4 regions of the Streptomyces nigra genome follow, and region 1 is predicted to be linked to each of the others. Evidence: riboswitches for the same ligand, from Rfam matches in the RefSeq annotation. Region 1 holds a riboswitch; each other region holds the start of a gene.
What was found. A riboswitch is a leader RNA that binds a small molecule or an ion and turns the genes downstream of it on or off. The one in region 1 is predicted to bind cyclic di-AMP.

Region 1 (4,482 bases):
CTGGGGGCCTTGCGCTGGCCGGAGGGGCGGACGACGTCCGTCCCGGAGACGACCACCGTGCCGGAGCGGCCGTGGTAGCCGATCGGCAGGTGCTTCCAGTTGGGGGTGAGGGAGTCCTCGGCGTCCGGGCGGAAGATCTGGCCGACGTTCCGGGCGTGGTTCTCGGAGGCGTAGAAGTCGACGTAGTCCGCGACGTCGAACGGAAGGTGCAGCGTCACGGAGGAGAGCGGGTGGAACAGGTCCGCGACCACCTCCTGGTGCGCCGGCACCGTCACCCAGGCGGTCAGCGCCCGCCGGACGTCCGACCAGGTGGTGCGGCCCGCGGCGAGCAGCGGGTTCAGCGACTCCTGGGCGAGCAGCGGGGCGTACGGCGAGCCGAGCGCCTCGGCCGCGCGGCCCGCGTCGAGGACGTGGTCGCCGAGCCGGACGCCCACCCGGCGCGCGGAGTCCGTGCCCGGGAGGGAGAAGACGCCGTACGGCAGGTTGTGCGCGCCGAAGGGGTCGCCCTCGGGGAGATCGAAGGGGGGCATGGGGTGCTGCCTCACTCTCATACGCTCCGTAAGCCATGTGGTCGGGCCCACGTTACGGGTGAGGTGGCTGTCTTGGGCAGGGTGAACATGCCAGGGACGCCGGGGAGGGCGATCGGCTCCGCCCCAGGTGGCCGGGGCCGGCCGTGGCGTCGCACGCGTCATCACATGTGTCGTCACAGGCATCGTCACCGGGGAGCGGCCCCAACTCGCCCGCAGGAAGGCCGACAAGAAGGCCGACAGGACGGCCGAGAGAAAGACCGGGATGATCGCGTGGGGCGAAATCGCCATAAACGGGCGCTGGTTGTGCGCGCTTGGACACAACTGGGACCGGAACGAGTGTCAACTCATGTGAACCGAGCAGCCGTCCGGTTCAGGTCGAGTCGATGGGCCTTCCTGTCCGTATTCTCTGATCATGGCCGCACCGATCGCATATTCACTCATCGCCACTGACCTGGACGGGACCCTCCTCCGAGGTGACGACACGCTCTCCGACCGGTCCCTCGCGGCCCTCGCGCAGGCGGCGGTGGCCGGTGCCCAGCACCTGGTGGTGACGGGACGCCCGGCGCCCAGGGTGCGGCCCCTCCTGGACGTGCTGGGCAGCAGGGGACTGGCGGTGTGCGGACAGGGCGCGCAGCTCTACGACGCCGGCCGGAACCGTCTGCTGTGGTCCATCACCCTGGAGCGGGACCTGGCGGAGACCGCCCTCGGCAAGATCGAGGCCGAGGTGGGACAGGTGTACGCGGCGGTCGACCAGGACGGCGTCGACGGGCTCACGCTCATCGAGCCGGGGTATCTGATGCCGCACCCCACCCTGCCGGCCGTGCGGGTGCGGCACCGCGACGACCTGTGGTGCGAACCGATCAGCAAGGTGCTGCTGCGCCATCCGACGCTGACCGACGACGAGTTGGCGGCGACGGCCCGCGCGGTGGTGGGTTCGCTGGCGACGGTCACCATGTCGGGGCCGGGCACCGTCGAACTCCAGCCATGCGGCATCACCAAGGCGACCGGCCTCGCGCTCGCCGCCGAGCACCTCGGTCTGGGCCCGCACGAGACGATCGCCTTCGGGGACATGCCCAACGACATCCCCATGTTCGACTGGGCGGCCCACGGGGTGGCGATGGCCAACGCGCACCCGGAGCTCAAGGCGGTCGCGGACGAGATCACCTTGTCCAACGAGGACGACGGCATCGCCGTCGTCCTCGAGAGACTCTTCGCCTGCAGCCTGGCCGAGTTCCCCCACTAGATCTGTCGGACAGGGGAAGCGCCGGCGGAACACGGCCGGGACGTGGGCCGGAAAACGTGGGGCCTAGTAGGGGCCGTTCACGTTGTCGATCGAGCCGTAGCGCGCGGCCGCGTAGTTGCACGCGGCCGTGATGTTCGCGACCGGGTCGAAGGGGTCGTACGCGGTGCCCGCCACGTGGTACGCCGCGAAGGTCGGGTCGATGACCTGGAGCAGGCCCTTGGACGGGGTGCCCGCGACGGCGTTGGAGTCCCAGTTGTTGATGGCGGCCGGGTTGCCCGAGGACTCCCGCATGATGTTGCGGTGGATGCCCTCGTAGCTGCCGGGGATCCCCTTCTGCGCCATGATGTCCAGCGCCTCGCGGATCCAGCCGTCGAGGTTGTTCGCGTAGGTCTTCGCGGAGGCCTGGGTGGCCTGGGCGACGGCGGACTTCTTGACGGGGGCGGACGCGGTGTTCGCCTTGGCAGGCGTGGCCTTCTTCGTGGCGCGGACCTTCAGGTCGACACCCGGGTGGATCAGCCGGGGGTTGTCGCCGATGGCCTTGCGGTTGTCCTTGTAGAGCTGACGCCAGCCGCCCTTGGCGTCGTAGCGGTCGGCGATCCCGTAGAGGGTGTCGCCCTTCTTGGTGGTGTAGCTGACCGAGCCGGTCTTGGCCACGGTGGAGACCTTGGCGGGCTCGGCGGCGCTCGCGGTGGTGGCGCCCAGCAGGGGGAGCGCGAGGGCGGCGGTACCGGTGCCGGCGGCGATGACGCGGCGGGCGAGCGGGCTGGTACGGGTGCGGCGGTGCTTGCCTCGGGACATGGCGCTGTTCGTTCCTCTCCGGCGCCTGCGAGGTGAGCTGTCGGGTTCGGGCGGGAGATGCCCGGTCGTGTCGTCGTGGGACGACGCGACTTCACCCCTAGCCGGACCGGGCGCCATCAAGGCGTCCGGTACGGCGACTTACCTGGGTCCCCCGCTCCTGCCGTGCGTGAGTGCGTAGGTGGATGACTCGGGCGGCGGCAGGATTCGGCGTCCGCCCGACAGAGCGGAACGTATGCGAGAGCACATGTCGGGAACAAGTGCCGCAGACACCTGACGTGCTAGTTGACCATGGTCTGGGGCGTATGGGGTACTTGATCCTTTGCGGTTGCCAACGCTCAACTCGCTTTTGTCGTAAGGCGACGAAGGGGTCCGGCGGGAAGGGGTGGGGGGCGGCGTCGCGTGACCCAACTCACGGCGATCACAACAACGGCAAATCGGGCAATGGCTCCAACTCCCCGTTTATTGCCTGCTCGTCGGACGGGCCTCGTCAGCTCGCCTATCTGTCCCTTGAGTTCGGAAAGTCCGTTTTGCGGATACGTCGGGGAACCTCGCGTGCCGTGCATGTCGTTGAGTGGGTGTCGGGCGCGGGGGTGTGCGGGTGCCGAGTGGCCGGACAGGGCGGAGGTGGCGGAGAGGGCGTCTCCGGGGCGGGCCGGGGTAGACGGGCTGCCGTACGGAGCGGGTCCGTGATCGGCGATGCGGAGTGGCGGGTGCCAGCGTGGCTACACACAGTGACATGCCGATAAATCGATGAATCTCCACCCTTATCAGGTGATCGAAAAACATACCGACCGTGGACCGATGTCGCCCGTGGTGGACGGGTGGGCGGCATCGGTGATCGAAACGTGACCGGATACGCTGACTTGAGTGATGGCAGCGACCTATCGACAAACCGTGTAACCAGCCGAAAGACACCAGCAGACAGGAGACCCCTCGTGACCGTCGTCGGGCCGTTCGGGCTGAGCGTGCGGGACCAGGCTCTGGAAGCCGATGTCCAGGCCGGATTGGCGGCTGTCGAGGAGGGACTGCTCGAAGCCACCAAGAGTGAGGTCCCCTTCATCACCGAGGCCGCCCAGCATCTGGTGCGGGCGGGCGGGAAGCGCTTCAGGCCACTGCTGGTGATGCTCGCCGCGCGCTTCGGGGACCCGTATGCCCCGGGGATCGTGCCGTCGGCCGTGGTGGTGGAGCTGACGCATCTGGCGACGCTGTACCACGACGACGTGATGGACGAGGCCGAGGTCCGGCGCGGGGTGGACAGCGCGAACACCCGCTGGGGGAACTCCGTCGCGGTCCTGACCGGCGACTTCCTCTTCGCGCGCGCCTCGCACATCCTGGCCGACCTCGGGCCGGAGGCGGTGCGGGTGCAGGCCGAGGCGTTCGAGCGGCTGGTCACCGGGCAGATCCTGGAGACGGCCGGGCCGCAGGACGGCCGGGACCCCGTGGAGCACTATCTCGATGTGCTGAGCGGCAAGACCGGCTCGCTGGTCGCGGTGTCCTGCCGCTTCGGGGCGATGATGTCGGGCGCCGACGAGACCGTGGTCGACGTGCTCACGCAGTACGGCGAGCGGCTCGGGGTCGCCTTCCAGCTGGCGGACGACGTCCTGGACATCGCGAGCGACTCCCATGAGTCCGGCAAGACGCCCGGCACCGATCTGCGCGAGGGCATCCCGACGCTGCCGGTGCTGCGGCTGCGCGAGCGTGCGGAGCGCCTGGGGCTGCCGGAGGACATCGCCCTGTGCGAGCTGCTGGACTCCGACCTCAGCGACGACGACCGGCTCGCCGAGGCGCTGGCCGCCCTGCGCGGGCACCCGGCGCTGGAGCAGGCGCGCCGGGACACCGTCCGCTACGCGGAGGACGCGCGTGCCGCGCTGGCGCCGCTGCCGGAGAACGACGCGAAGGCCGCGCTGATGG
Region 2 (4,482 bases), 2.1 Mb from region 1:
CACCCTGTTGCAGAGCCCCACGGCCACCCTGTGCCTGGGCCCGACCCCTGGAGTGACGCCATGAGCGACATGGAGGAGAAGTTCCCGCGCGCCCTGTGGGTGCGGCTCATCATCTACATCGCGGTGGGGCACGTCTTCGCCGCCTTCGTCTACTTCCTCTTCGAGGCGGGCGGCGGGCAGTAGACGTACCCCGTGCCCCTCGGGCCGTACCCCGCGTCCCTCAGTCGATCAGGCGCTCCCGCAGGCGCTCCCGGGCCTCCGGCGTGAGCCGCAGGCCCTGCCCCAGGTAGGTGTCGACGTCGCCCCAGGTCGCGTCGATCGTGTCGAAGGCCGCCGTCAGGTACTCCGCCCGCGCGTCGAACAGCGGGCTCAGCAGCTCCATGACCTCGGGCGAGTAGGCCGAGGGGTTGCTGCCGCTGCGCCGTACCTTGTAGCGGCGGTGCTTCTCGTTGGACTTCAGGTAGTCGGTGACGATCGCCTCGCGCTCGACGCCGACGGCGAGCAGCGTCACCGCGATCGACAGGCCGGCGCGGTCCTTGCCGGCCGCGCAGTGCATCAGGGCCGGGACGCTGTCCTCCACCAGAGACTGCAGGATCCGGGAGTGCTCGGCGGTCCGGTCCGTGACCATCGAGCGGTAGGAGGCGATCATCCGGTCGGCGCCCTTGCCGTCGGCCAGGATCTCCCGCAGCTGGTCGAGGTCGCCGTCCCGGACCATCTTCCAGAACTCCGCGCCGTCCGCCGGGTCGGACAGCGGCAGGTTCACATTGCGGACGCCCGGCAGCTCGACGTCGGGGCCCTCCAGCTTCTGGTCCGCCGCGTTGCGGAAGTCGAAGATCGTGTGCAGGCCCAGCGAGTCGAGGAAGGCGGCGTCCTCGGGGGTGGCGTGGGCGAGGTGGCCGCTGCGGAACAGCACGCCGTGCCGCACCCGTCGTCCGTCGACGGTGGGCAGGCCGCCCACATCGCGGAAGTTGCGCACACCGGCCAGTTCGGGCTCGGTCGACGGGATCTGCTGCGTCACGGGGGCTCCTCCCGGTCGGCCCCGCCGGCGCGGCTCGGCGATGAGGCCGGCGAGGTGCGACTCCGACGATACGACATGGCTGCGTGCGCCATTCAGTTGTCCACAGGGGATGACTCGGTGGCAATGGGTCGAAACGGGCGAAAGTCGGCTGATGTCATCTTTGTCAACGTGCACTTCGTCCGGTTTTGCGGGCACCTCATGTCGTATTCGGATCGGAATCGACGGGAAGGTTCAATGGGTCGGATATCCATCGGAGTCACATCTGGGGTTTCTGTCCGAATTAATGCCTTCATTCCAACTCGCTCCGTAATAAGGAAAGCTGGAGCGGCGTCACGTGAGGAGCGTCATATCCGTGACGGTGCGTCGCCCGTCATGTCCACGTAATCATCGTGCTTTTCCCGGGACTTCGAGCAAAGAGGTCCCTTCGAAATGCACGCAGGGTGACCGTTGAATGCCGTAAGGGATCAAGGTGAACGCATTCGGGCGGAACCCCTCACTTGTTCCCTTGCGTCTCTCTCGCTTACGTTCGCCACCAATCCGGACGGACGCCTAATCCTGCCGCCGACCGGAATCCGCGCACACTCACCCGTACACGGCAGGAGCGGGGGACCCACAGGTACATCGCCTGTTCCGGTCTCCGGAACAGGCTTGGGGTCAAGTCGCGTCCCGACGCGACCGGGCATCTCCAGCCCGCACCCGACAGCTCACCTCGCAGGCGCCGGAGAGGAATTCGTCATGCCCGCGAAGGGTAAGCACCGCCGTCCCAAGTCCCTGCGCCTCACCCGGACGATCGCCGTCGCCGGAACCGGTGGCGCCGCTCTCGCGCTGCCGCTGATCGGGGCCACCGGCGCAAACGCCGCGACCGGCCAGTCCGTTCCGGAGAAGGCGGTCCAGTCCGTCCAGGTCGCCGCCAAGAAGGCCCCGGCGCAGAAGGCCTCCGCCCAGAAGACGCGCACCTACGAGGTGAAGCGCGGTGACTACCTCGCGAAGATCGCCGACCAGCAGGACGTCCGCGGCGGCTGGAAGAAGCTCTACGCCGACAACCGTGAGGCCGTCGGCGCCGACCCGTCGCTCATCCACCCGGGTCTGAAGCTGTCGATCGGCACCAAGGCCGAGGGCGCCGCCCCGAAGGCGTCCGCCCCGGCCCCGTCCGCGTCGAAGTCCTCGGCGAAGCCCGCCGCCAAGCCCGCCGCGCCGCAGAAGGCCGCCCCGGCCGCCCAGAGCGCCGACGAGGCGAGCACCGTCAACGGCTTCAGCGCCCCGGTCTCCGCCTCCGCCGTCGGCACCTCGTACAAGGTCGCGGGCAGCATGTGGTCCAGCGGCTACCACACCGGTGTGGACTTCTCCGCCCCCACCGGCACCCCCCTGAAGGCGGTCGGTGCCGGCACCGTCGTCTCCGCCGGCTGGGGCGGCGCGTACGGCAACCAGGTCGTCATCCGGCTCGCCGACGGCTACTACGCCCAGTACGCCCACCTGTCCTCGCTGTCCGTCTCCAGCGGCCAGACGGTGACCGCGGGCCAGCAGATCGGCCTCTCCGGCGCGACCGGCAACGTGACCGGTCCGCACCTGCACTTCGAGATCCGCACCGCGCCGGGCTACGGCTCGGATGTGGACCCGGTGGCCTACCTCCGCTCCAAGGGCGTCGCCATCGGCTGACCCCCGCACACGGCGCGCACCACCTCCCTGACACGCATGCGCACCACCTGCCTGACACGCACGCCGAAGGCCGGACCCCACCCCCGGGTCCGGCCTTCGGCCTGTCGTCGTGGGCCCGCGGGTGCACGCGCGGGCGTTTCGGCGGTCAACGCCCCTGTGCGGAGCCGTATTCCGGACTTGGTGAAGGCTTTGGCAGTGGCTTATCTCACCGCTCGTCAACCCCTTCCTACGGTCGCGTAGGTCACATCGGAAGGTGAATCATGTCCCGACGTGACAGACGATTCGAAGAGTGACAGCAGAGCAGTGATCGGGTCGTACGTCGCGGTGGGGGACAGCTTCACCGAGGGCGTCGGCGACCCCGGCCCCGACGGGTCGTTCGTCGGCTGGGCCGACCGGTTCGCGGTCCTTCTGGCCGACCGGCGTCCCGAGGGCGACTTCGGGTACGCGAACCTCGCCGTGCGCGGGCGACTGCTGGACCAGATCGTGGCGGAACAGGTCCCCAAGGCCGTCGAACTCGCCCCGGACCTGGTGTCGTTCTGCGCGGGCGGCAACGACATCCTGCGGCCCGGCACCGACCCCGACGAGGTCGCCGAACGGTTCGAGCGGGCCGTCGTCCGGCTCACCTCGGCCGCCGGCACCGTGATGGTGACGACGGGCTTCGACACCCGTGGCGTACCCGTGCTGAAGCACCTGCGCGGCAAGATCGCCACCTACAACGGGCACGTCCGCGCCATCGCCGACCGCTACGGCTGCCCGGTGCTCGACCTGTGGTCCCTGCGGACCGTCCAGGACCGCCGGGCCTGGGACAGCGACCGGCTCCACCTCTCTCCCGAGGGGCACACGCGCGTGGCGCTGCGCGCGGGCCAGGTCCTGGGCCTCGAGATCCCGGCCGACCCGGACCAGCCCTGGCCGCCGCTGCCACCCCGGGGGACGCTGGAGATCCGCCGCGACGACGTCCAGTGGGCGCGCGAGTACCTGGTGCCGTGGATCGGACGGCGGCTGCGCGGCCAGTCCTCGGGGGACCATGTGACGGCCAAGGGCACGCTCTCGCCGTACGACATCAAGATGCGGATCGAGTCGGTGGCCTGACCCGGGGGGACGGACGGGGGGGCGCGGCGCCGCCCGGGGGCCCCGCCGGTCCCGGGCGGCGGCCGCTCAGCGCGGCGAGGCCGTCAACGCGGCCCGGTCCAGGCCCAGTTCCCGGGCCAGCGCCTCGTCCACCCACTCCTGCGCCCGCGCGCGGGACAGCGACCCGGGATACGACGTCAGCTGGACGGCGAGCCCGTCCAGGAGGGCGGTCAGGCGCAGCGCGGCGGCCGCCGGGTCCGGGCACGCGAACTCGCCCGCCTCCGCGCCCTCGGCGAGGACCCCGGCGAGGGCGCTCTTCCACTGCCGGTCGAGCTCACGGGTGACCTCCCGCAGGGCGGGTTCGCGCAACGCGGCCGCCCACCCCTCGATCCACAGCCGCCAGCCCTTGGCCTGACCGGTCGGCGCGTACCACCGCACGGCCGCCCGAAGCCGCCGTACCGCCGTCGTACGGCGGCCCAGGATGCCGCGCAGCCGCGCCAGGTCGCCCTCGGCCGCGTGGGCGAACGCGGCGGCGACCAGCTTCTCCTTGGTGTCGAAGTGATAGAGCACCAGGGCGTTGCTCACCCCGAGCGCCGAGGCCACGTCGGCGATCCTGACCGCCGCCACGCCCCGCGCCTCTATCTGCTCCACGGCGGCCCGCAGCAGGTCCGCCCGCCGCTCCGCCACACTCAACCGCACTCTCGCCCTCGCCACGCCGTCACCCTAACGGCCCGCGCCGA
Region 3 (4,482 bases), 3.4 Mb from region 1:
GGTAGACGGCCCCCGCCGAGAGGTCGACCTCCTTCAGCACGTCCTGCATCGAGGTGGCGTGGAAGCCGTTGCGGGCGAAGCAGAGGGCGGCGCCGTCGAGGATCTGGCGGCGGCGTGCGTCGAGGTGTTCCTGGGATACGCGGGCCATGCCCTCAAGCTAAAACGAACATTCCTTCTTGACAAGCATCGACATCGGGGAGCACGGTGGACTCACCAAAAACGAACGATCCTTCTTTTTGAGATCACGGGAGATCCCATGTCCTCGCCGTCCGCCACACCGCCCAGGAAGCCCGCACCCCGGCGCCTGGTCGCGGTGGTCGTGCTCGTCCCCGTACTGGCCGCCCTCGCCCTGTGGGCGTTCGCCTGGCCGGCCGCCCGCACCGCGCCGCGCGACCTCCCGCTCGGCGTGGCGGGGCCCGCCGCGGCCGTGACGCAGGTGGAGCGACAGCTGTCCGCCCACGACGGCGCGTTCGACGTGCACCGCTACGCCGACGAGCCGGCCGCCCGCGAGGCCATCGAGGACCGGGACGTGTACGGCGCGGTCGTGGTGACACCCCAGGGGCCGAAGCTGCTGACCGCGTCCGCCGCGAGCCCGGCCGTGGCCCAGCTGCTGCAGCAGGCGGTGGCCGGACAGGCGGCCGCCGAGGGGACGCAGGTGGAGACCGTCGACGTGGTGCCCGCACCCGAGGAGGACCCGCGCGGGGCGGCCCTGAACTCCAGCGTGCTGCCGCTCGCCCTCGCGGGCCTGGCGGCGGGGGCCGCCGTCACCCTGCTGGGGCTGCGCGGTCTGGGCGCCGCGGGCGCTCTCGCGGGCGTCGCAGCCCTGATCGGCCTGATCGCCGCCGCGCTGGCGCACAGCTGGCTGGGTGTGATCACCGGTGACTGGTGGGCGGAGGCCGGGGTGTTCGCGCTGATGACCCTCGCCGTGAGCGCCGCCGTCGCCGGGCTCGCCGCCCTCCTCGGACCGGCCGGCGTCGGCCTGATGGCCGCCACCGTCATGCTGATCGGCAACCCGTTCTCCGGGGCGGCGTCGGCGCCCCGGATGCTGCCGGAGCCGGTCGGCACCATCGGCCAGTGGCTGCCGCCGGGCGCGGGCACGACCCTGCTGCGGTCGGTGTCCTTCTTCGACGGCGCCGCGGCGGTCGGCCCCGCCCTCACCCTGACCTGGTGGGCCGCCGTCGGCCTCGGCGCGGTCCTCCTCGGAGACCGCCTCAAGGCCGACGGCACCAGCCCGGAGCCGACCACCGCCCGGGAACCGGCCACCGCCGCCTGACCCGGCCCCGCGAACCGGCCGTGCGCCCCCGCTGTAGCGGACGGGGGCGCACGGCCTCGGCGTCTCCGGCGGCCGTGACCACGCGAACGGCCGTACGTCCCGGTTCCGGCGGACGAGTTGATCGGCCGTCACCCCGGGGCGCGCCGGCGCTGACGCGGCGTCGGGCGGGACGGGACCGTGCGTACGGGCGCTGGAGCGTGCGCCGCGCGTCCCGGACGGGCGGCGCCGCACGGCTCGTGCCACGCCGGTGGCGCGCTCCGACAGTTGACGGCGCCACAGCCGCGTCCCGGGCACGCCGCCCGGCTCGGAACGTCCGCCGACGCGCCGAAACGGACCGAATGGCGTACCCCCCATCGGCGTATTCCGCACTCCGTCCACGCGCTCGTACGGCTTGCGTCAGGGACGGGACGCACAGCCCGGGTTGAGCCTTCCGCCGCTGGTCCGGGGCTCGTCGGGTATCCGGCGACGACCTCGAACGCAGTAGCGTCCACCCGAACGGGTGAGTGGTGAGTAACACCACAAATCCCCGGTTCCGTTGGGATTTTCGTTCTTCCGTGCGCCAAGATCCCTGACTGACGACAAGACCCCGCCGCAGCGGCGGGGCGATCCGGGCGGACGCCGAGTCCTGCCGCCGCCCGGATGACCGGTCGACAGGAGTGGATCGGCAGGAGTGGAGGACCCGAGCAAGACGGGTCGCCGGTACGGACGTTCGTTCGAACCGAGCAACCCTTGGGGTGAAGCCGCGACATTGCGGCCGGGCAACTTCGCCAGCCCGAATCCGACAGGTCATCCTTCACAGGCGGCTGACGAAGGGTTGCGCATGACTGCGCTCAATCGTGTCCCGTCGCTCATGGCCAGGGCCGGTACGGCCTCGGCCCTCACTCTCGCCGCGGTGGGCGGCTCGATCGTGACGCCCGGTCTCGCCTCGGAGGCGCAGGCCGCCACGCCGGCGACGAAGGCACTTCAGATCGCGGCCTCGAAGAAGGGCTCCCCGTACAAGTGGGGCGCCACGGGGCCGAACCGGTTCGACTGCTCCGGGCTCACGCTGTACTCGTTCAAGAAGGCCGGCAAGAAGCTGCCGCGCACGGCGGCCCAGCAGTACAACAAGACCCGCCACATCTCCGCCTCGAACCGCAAGGCGGGGGACCTGGTCTTCTTCCACTCGGGGTCGTACGTCTACCACGTGGGCATCTACGCGGGTAAGGGCAAGATCTGGCACTCCCCCAAGAGCGGTGACGTGGTCCGGCTGCAGAAGATCTGGACCAGGAGCGTCTGGTACGGCCGGGTCAAGTGACCCTCGTGGGGGCGCCGACGGCGCCCCCACCCCCGCCGGCGCCCTCCCGGGGCGCGGAGGGCGTCCGGCACGGGCCGGGCACTCCGGCGCCTCCGGGGCCTCCCGGGGCCGACGGGGGCGGAGCGGGCCGCATGGCGCCCGGTGCGGCGCCACGCGGCGCTTCTAGGGGGTGTCCTGCGGCGTCGCGACCGTGACCGGCGAGGCCGGTACGGTCCACGGCAGCTCGATGGAGACCGTCTTGCCGCCCTCACGGGTCGGCCACACCCGGAGCCGGCCGCCGCACTCGGCGGTCAGCCAGCGAATGATCACCATGCCCCGGCCGTTGTCCTGCTGGACGGCGGCCGGAAGCCGTTTGGGGAACCGGGGATGACTGTCGGTCACCCCGATGCGCAGCTGCTCGTCACGGTCGAGCTCGAGGTCCACCGTGAAGGTGGGCGACTGCCCCAGGGTGTGCTGTACCGCGTTCGTGGTGAGTTCGGAGACGATGAGCCGGATGGTGTCCGCCGTGTCCGTGTCCGACGGCAGTCCCCACTCGGCGAGTGTGGTGACCACATAGGACCGGGCCGCGGAGACCGAGGCGGGATCGCTCGGCAGAGTGACGGATGCTTCCAGATGGTCTGCCATGGCGACGTCGTCCCTTTCCCACGGGACCGCAGTCCGACACGGAGCGGAGGGTTCGAGTACGGTCCCGGACTGGTGCTTCGCCGCCAGACTGCCATCACCGCGGCGGTCACGGGTGGCGATCCGCCAAGATATGCATATATCTGTCGCTCGAAGCGGTGAACTCTGCGACGGCAGACCGTATTTGGGCGGCCCGGTCGGAGTAAGGAGTTGCCCATGCAGCACGGCCCGGCGGTACGCCGCCGGAAACTGGGCGCGGAACTGCGTGCGTTACGCACCGGGACCGGGCTCACCAGTGGGGAGGCGGCCCGCCTGGTGGGCTGGCACCAGTCCAAGGTGAGCCGTATCGAGACCGGTGCCAGCGGGGTGAAACCGGCCGATGTGCGCTTACTGCTCGACGCCTACGGTGTCCGGGACGCGCGGCTCCGGGAGGTGCTGCTGGCGCTGGCCGGCTCCGACGGCGCCGGGCGGCACCACTGGTGGCACGCCTACCGCGGGGTCCTGCCGCCGGCGTACCGGGATTTCATCAGTCTGGAGTCCCAGGCCCGCGCGATGCGCACGCTGGAGACGTCCGTGGTGCCCGGCCTGTTGCAGACGCCCGAGTACGCGCGGGCGGTGACCCGGGCGGCGACCGGCGGGACGGACGACGGCACCGACGACCGGATCGACGCGTTGGTCGCGGTGCGGCTGGCCAGGCAGGAGGTGCTGCGGGCCGATCCGCCGCTGCGGTTCAGCGCGGTGCTGGACGAGGCGGTGCTGCGCCGGGAGGTCGGAGGCCCCGAGGTGATGCGGCGCCAGCTGGAGCGGCTGGTGGAGGCGGCGCGGCTGCCCCAAGTCACCCTGCAGGTGCTGCCGTTCACGGCCGGTGAGCATGTCGGCGTCACCGGGCCTTTCGTTATCTTCTCATTTTCGAGCACTTCTGATCTGGACGTGGTTGTTCTCGACCACTTGACGAGTAGCCTCTATCTCGAACGGAAAGAAGACCTCCAGGCCTACACGGAGGCCTTCGACACCCTTCGGCTCCACGCCCTTTCGCCCGAGGAATCGCTGGATCACATCGCCGCGATAGGTGGCGGCGCGTAAGGAGGCACCATGACCGCACTGCCTCGGAACCTCAGGTCGAGCACCGAACTCCCGGACGCACGATGGCTGCGCAGCAGTTACAGCACCGGGGCGAACAACTGCGTCGAGACGGCCCGGCCGCACGCGGGCCCCTGGACCGGCCTGCTGGCCGTGCGCGACTCCAAGGATCCGGCCGGCCCCGCGCTGCTCTTCTCCCCGAGAGCTGGGCGGG
Region 4 (4,482 bases), 1.3 Mb from region 1:
GACGCCGCGGCCGACGCCGCCCGGGGTGCGCCCGACGCCCACGACGGCGACCGAGCCGGGCACGAGGAGGCGCTGCACCGATCGGGCGTCGGCGCGCTGCTCGCGCGCGTACTGCACGGCGAGCGAGCGGTCGGTGGGCTCCAGGTCGAACTCCAGACGGACGACGCCGTCCTCGAAGCTGCGCTTCTGGGTGTACCCGGCGTCCGTGAACACCTTGATCATCTTGTTGTTGGCGGGCAGCACCTCGGCGGCGAACCGGCGTATGCCGCGCTCCCGGGCGACCGCCGCGATGTGCTCGAGCAGGGCGGAGGCGACGCCGCGCCCCTGGTGGGCGTCCTGGACGAGGAAGGCGACCTCGGCCTCGTCGGCGGGGGCGGACGCGGGCGTCCCGTCGGCGCCGATCCGGTCGTACCGCACGGTGGCGATGAACTCGCCGCCGACGGTGGCCGCGAGTCCCACCCGGTCCACGAAGTCGTGGTGCGTGAAGCGGTGGACGTCCTTGGCGGACAGGCGTGGGTAGGGCGCGAAGAAGCGGTAGTACTTCGACTCGTCCGACACCTGCTCGTAGAAGCTGACCAGGCGCTCGGCGTCGTCGACGGTGATGGGACGGATGCGGGCGGTGCCGCCGTCGCGCAGCACCACGTCGGCTTCCCAGTGGGCGGGGTACACGTGCCGGTCCGAGGCGCTCTGCATGGGGCCAGGTTACGGCTCGCGTACGACACCGGCGCGAGGCAGGCTGGTCCCGACGTCCCGCGGGCCGGGGCCGGGATCCGGCGGCCGTCGAGGCAGGGGCGCCCGGGCCGTTCCGCCGGGCCCCCCTCGTGTGGGAAACTGGTCTAGACAACCCTGAACCACGAAGGGCAGCAACACATGGCTGAGCGCCGCGTCAACGTCGGCTGGGCCGAGGGTCTCCACGCCCGCCCCGCCTCCATCTTCGTCCGGGCCGCCACGGCCACGGGAGTCCCGGTGACCATCGCCAAGGCCGACGGCAACCCCGTCAACGCGGCCTCGATGCTGGCCGTCCTGGGCCTGGGCGCCCAGGGTGGCGAGGAGATCGTCCTGGCCTCCGACGCCGAGGGCGCGGACGCCGCCCTCGACCGTCTGGCCAAGCTGGTCGCCGAGGGCCTCGACGAACTGCCCGCGACGGTCTGAGGGGTCCGGGCGGGTATCCCGCACGGAACCAGGAAGCCGCGTCCGCCTGACCGGCGGGCGCGGCTTGGTCTTTCCCACCGCATTACCGCCCGGAGCGCATGGAATCTCACGGCGGCGGGCTCCATAATTACCCGAGCACCCGAAAAAGGGCAGCGGGAATTCACCGCCCCGAAATTGCTCTTCTTTGTATACGGTGCCGGTGTTAATTCCGCAGGCTCGGCATGTTTACGGCATGTTGCGAATTCCTCACACGCTCCGTGCGGTCGCCGCCCGAGCCGAAGCGCAGCCGGTGCGCGGACAGCCCGCGCTCGGTGTGCAGGGTGGTGAGCGCGCGGGCGCGTTCGCCGTCGCCGCGCGCCACCGCGTCCACGATCGCGCCGTGCTCGGCCCAGATCTCCGCGGGGTCGGCGGACGCCTGCACGGTGTACATCCAGGCGATCTTGTGCCGCAGCTGGGTCAGCGTCGAGGTCAGCGCGGTACTGCCGGACGCCTGGGCCAGCGTCTCGTGGAACCAGCCGCCCAGCGAGCGCAGATCCTCGCTGTTGCCGCCCCTGGCCCGCTCCTGCCCCAGCCTGACCAGCCCGCGCAGCACCTTGAGGTGGGCCTCGGTGCGCCGCTGGGCGGCCCGGGCGGCGCCGAGGGGTTCCAGCAGGGTGCGCATCTCCAGCACGTCCGCGGCCTCCTGCTCGGTCGGCTCCGCCACGCACGCGCCCGCGTGCCGGCGGGTCACCACGAAGCCCTCCGCCTCCAGGGTGCGCAGTGCCTCGCGCACGGGGACACGGGAGACGCCGTAGCGGCGGGCGAGGACTTCCTCCGTGAGACGGCCGCCGCGCTCCAGGACACCGGCGACGATGTCGTCCCGGATCGCGGTGCACACCGAGTGCGCCGGAATACGCATGCCGACCTCCGCCTTAATCCCCGTGAAACGTCGACGAATGACGTGTGTTCAGCGACTCTATGGCAAGGAGCGTCAATTTCCGACGGCAGGCCGGAATCCATGGATATTTTTTGGACAGTCATTGTCCAGAAAGACCGAAAGCCCCGGCTCGGGAGCCGGGGCTGCGGTAAGGCGGTCGGAGACGCCGGAGGTCTCAGATGTCGACGCCGTGCGAGCGGAGGTAGGCGACGGGGTCGATGTCGGAGCCGTACTCGGCGGTGGTGCGCGCCTCGAAGTGCAGATGCGCCCCGGTGACGTTGCCGGTGGCGCCGGACAGGCCGATCTGCTGGCCGGGGGTCACGGTCTGGCCGACCGAGACGCCGATGGACGACAGGTGGCCGTACTGGGTGTAGGTGCCGTCGTTCATCTTGATCACGACGTTGTTGCCGTAGGCGCCGCCCCAGCCGGCCTCCACGACGGTGCCGGCGCCGACCGCGTGCACGGAGGTGCCGCTCGCGGCGTGGAAGTCGATACCGGTGTGGCTGCCGGAGGACCAGACGGCCCCGCCGGACTGGTACGAGGTGGACACGTACGACCCGGCGATCGGGGATACGTAGGAGAGCAGGCGCTTGCGCTCGGCCTCCCGGGCGGCGCGCTCCTTGGCCTCGCGCTCCTCCTTGGCCTTCTCGGCGGCCAGGTGGCGCGCGGCCTCCTCGGCGGCCTGCTTACGGGCCGCGGCCTCGGCGGCGGCCCGCTCCTGGGCGGCGGCCTGCGCGTCGATCTGGAGGGCGATCGTGTCCTCGACGGCGACGACCGGGATGAGGCCGGTCTGCTCCGCGGCGGGCTCGGCGGCCAGCGCCGGGGCCGCGAGGGTGCCCACGACGCCGGTGGCGGTGAGGGCGGCGACACCGGCCGCGCGGGCCGTGGTGCGCTCGAACCGGCCGGGCTTGCGGTGCTTCCCGGAGGGGCGGTTCTTCCCCGAGGCGCAGCTGAACGCCATGTGGTGGCTGATCCTTTCCTTCCCTCTCGCCTACCGGGTTAGCTGACGGGTTCGGAGCAGGAAGGTCTCCTACGGGCCCCCTCGCGGCTGCGCGGGCGTCCGATTCACCCCAGGGACTGCGATGGGTCCCCGGCTCCCCTGGCTCGCGCCGTACGGGGACTCGGCGATGACTGTCCGGTGCCGCGGACGCGGCGCACTGCTGGACGAACAGCCCGGAAGACGCTAAGCGGGGCGGCTTTCAATTCCCAAACGGATCGGGGCTTTTGTAGTGCATCCCACAGGGCAGACAGGCAACCTCCGCATCAATTCGGGCATAAGGGAGCCCCGGTGACACAGCCGTCACCGGGGCTCGCCTCGCGCGCCGGTCCGTCGCGGGGCCGGCGAATCCTCTACTCGGCCGTCACGACGGTGACTTCACCGATGCCGAGGGCCTCCACGGGCTCCCGGATCGCCGAGGCGTCCCCGACGAGGACCGTGACGAGGCGGTCCGCCGGGAAGGCGCTGACGACCGCGGCCGTGGCCTCGACGGTGCCGGTGGCGGCGAGCTGCTGGTACAGCTTCGCCTGGTAGTCGTCGGGCAGATGCTGCTCGACCTGGTCGGCCAGGGTGCCCGCCACGGCGGCGGCCGTCTCGTACTTCAGCGGCGCCACCCCGACGAGGTTCTGCACGGCGAAGTCCCGCTCGGCGTCGGTGAGTCCCTCGGCGGCGATCCCGCGCAGGACGGTCCACAGGTCGTCCAGGGCGGGGCCGGTGTTGGGGGTGTCGACGGAGCCGGTGATGGCGAGCATCGAGGCGCCGGTGCCGTCCGGCGCCGAGCGCAGGACCTGGCCGAACGCGCGCACGCCGTACGTGTAGCCCTTCTCCTCGCGCAGGACCTTGTCCAGGCGGGAGGTGAGGGTGCCGCCGAGGCAGTACGTGCCGAGCACCTGCGCCGGCCATACGCGGTCGTGCCGGTCGGGTCCGATCCGGCCGATCAGCAGCTGCGTCTGGACGGCGCCGGGGCGGTCCACGATGACGACCCGCCCGGTGTCGTCCGCGGTGACCGGCGGGACGGGCCGCGGCTCGGCCTGCGAACCGGTCCAGGCGCCCAGGCTGTCGCCCAGCAGGGCGTCCAGGTCGACGCCGGTCAGGTCGCCGACGACCACGACGGTGGAGGTGGCGGGGCGGACATGCCGCTCGAAGAAGGCGCGTACGGCCGCGGAGTCGATGCCGGCGACGGTCTCCTCGGTGCCCTGGCGCGGGCGCGACATGCGCGAGGACGCCGGGAACAGCTGCCGGGACAGCTCCTTGGCCGCCCGGCGCGACGGGTTCGCCAGCTCGTGCGGGATCTCGTCGAGGCGGTTGCGCACCAGGCGCTCCACCTCGGCGTCGGCGAACAGCGGCGCCCTGAGCGCGTCGGCGAGCAGGTCCAGCGCCTTCGGGAGCCGGGAGACCGGCACCTCCAGGCTGACGC

Region 2: it holds a riboswitch for cyclic di-AMP, as region 1 does, so the genes downstream of both, DC008_RS29710 (LysM peptidoglycan-binding domain-containing M23 family metallopeptidase) here and DC008_RS20295 (transglycosylase SLT domain-containing protein) in region 1, are expected to answer to the same signal.
Region 3: it holds a riboswitch for cyclic di-AMP, as region 1 does, so the genes downstream of both, DC008_RS04380 (C40 family peptidase) here and DC008_RS20295 (transglycosylase SLT domain-containing protein) in region 1, are expected to answer to the same signal.
Region 4: it holds a riboswitch for cyclic di-AMP, as region 1 does, so the genes downstream of both, DC008_RS26360 (M23 family metallopeptidase) here and DC008_RS20295 (transglycosylase SLT domain-containing protein) in region 1, are expected to answer to the same signal.

The regions. Positions count from the first base shown of each region.
Region 1 covers NZ_CP029043.1:4,360,617-4,365,098, forward strand. The annotation lists gene fahA (fumarylacetoacetase) at 1-530, opposite strand, end outside; gene DC008_RS20290 (HAD family hydrolase) at 943-1,773, shown strand; gene DC008_RS20295 (transglycosylase SLT domain-containing protein) at 1,837-2,571, opposite strand; cyclic di-AMP (ydaO/yuaA leader) riboswitch at 2,579-2,754, opposite strand; gene DC008_RS20300 (polyprenyl synthetase family protein) at 3,507-4,482, shown strand, end outside.
Region 2 covers NZ_CP029043.1:6,465,315-6,469,796, forward strand. The annotation lists gene DC008_RS29695 (helix-turn-helix domain-containing protein) at 1-64, shown strand, start outside; gene DC008_RS29700 (DUF6126 family protein) at 61-183, shown strand; gene DC008_RS29705 (tyrosine-protein phosphatase) at 221-1,018, opposite strand; cyclic di-AMP (ydaO/yuaA leader) riboswitch at 1,588-1,749, shown strand; gene DC008_RS29710 (LysM peptidoglycan-binding domain-containing M23 family metallopeptidase) at 1,754-2,674, shown strand; gene DC008_RS29715 (SGNH/GDSL hydrolase family protein) at 2,978-3,763, shown strand; gene DC008_RS29720 (TetR/AcrR family transcriptional regulator) at 3,830-4,441, opposite strand.
Region 3 covers NZ_CP029043.1:949,670-954,151, forward strand. The annotation lists gene DC008_RS04370 (TetR/AcrR family transcriptional regulator) at 1-148, opposite strand, end outside; gene DC008_RS04375 (ABC transporter permease) at 257-1,273, shown strand; cyclic di-AMP (ydaO/yuaA leader) riboswitch at 1,893-2,090, shown strand; gene DC008_RS04380 (C40 family peptidase) at 2,094-2,567, shown strand; gene DC008_RS04385 (ATP-binding protein) at 2,730-3,191, opposite strand; gene DC008_RS04390 (helix-turn-helix domain-containing protein) at 3,405-4,271, shown strand; partial or broken gene DC008_RS04395 (DUF397 domain-containing protein) at 4,281-4,482, shown strand, end outside.
Region 4 covers NZ_CP029043.1:5,690,328-5,694,809, reverse strand. The annotation lists gene DC008_RS26380 (bifunctional acetate--CoA ligase family protein/GNAT family N-acetyltransferase) at 1-693, opposite strand, end outside; gene DC008_RS26370 (HPr family phosphocarrier protein) at 871-1,152, shown strand; gene DC008_RS26365 (GntR family transcriptional regulator) at 1,355-2,050, opposite strand; gene DC008_RS26360 (M23 family metallopeptidase) at 2,244-3,029, opposite strand; cyclic di-AMP (ydaO/yuaA leader) riboswitch at 3,042-3,205, opposite strand; gene DC008_RS26355 (M16 family metallopeptidase) at 3,419-4,482, opposite strand, start outside.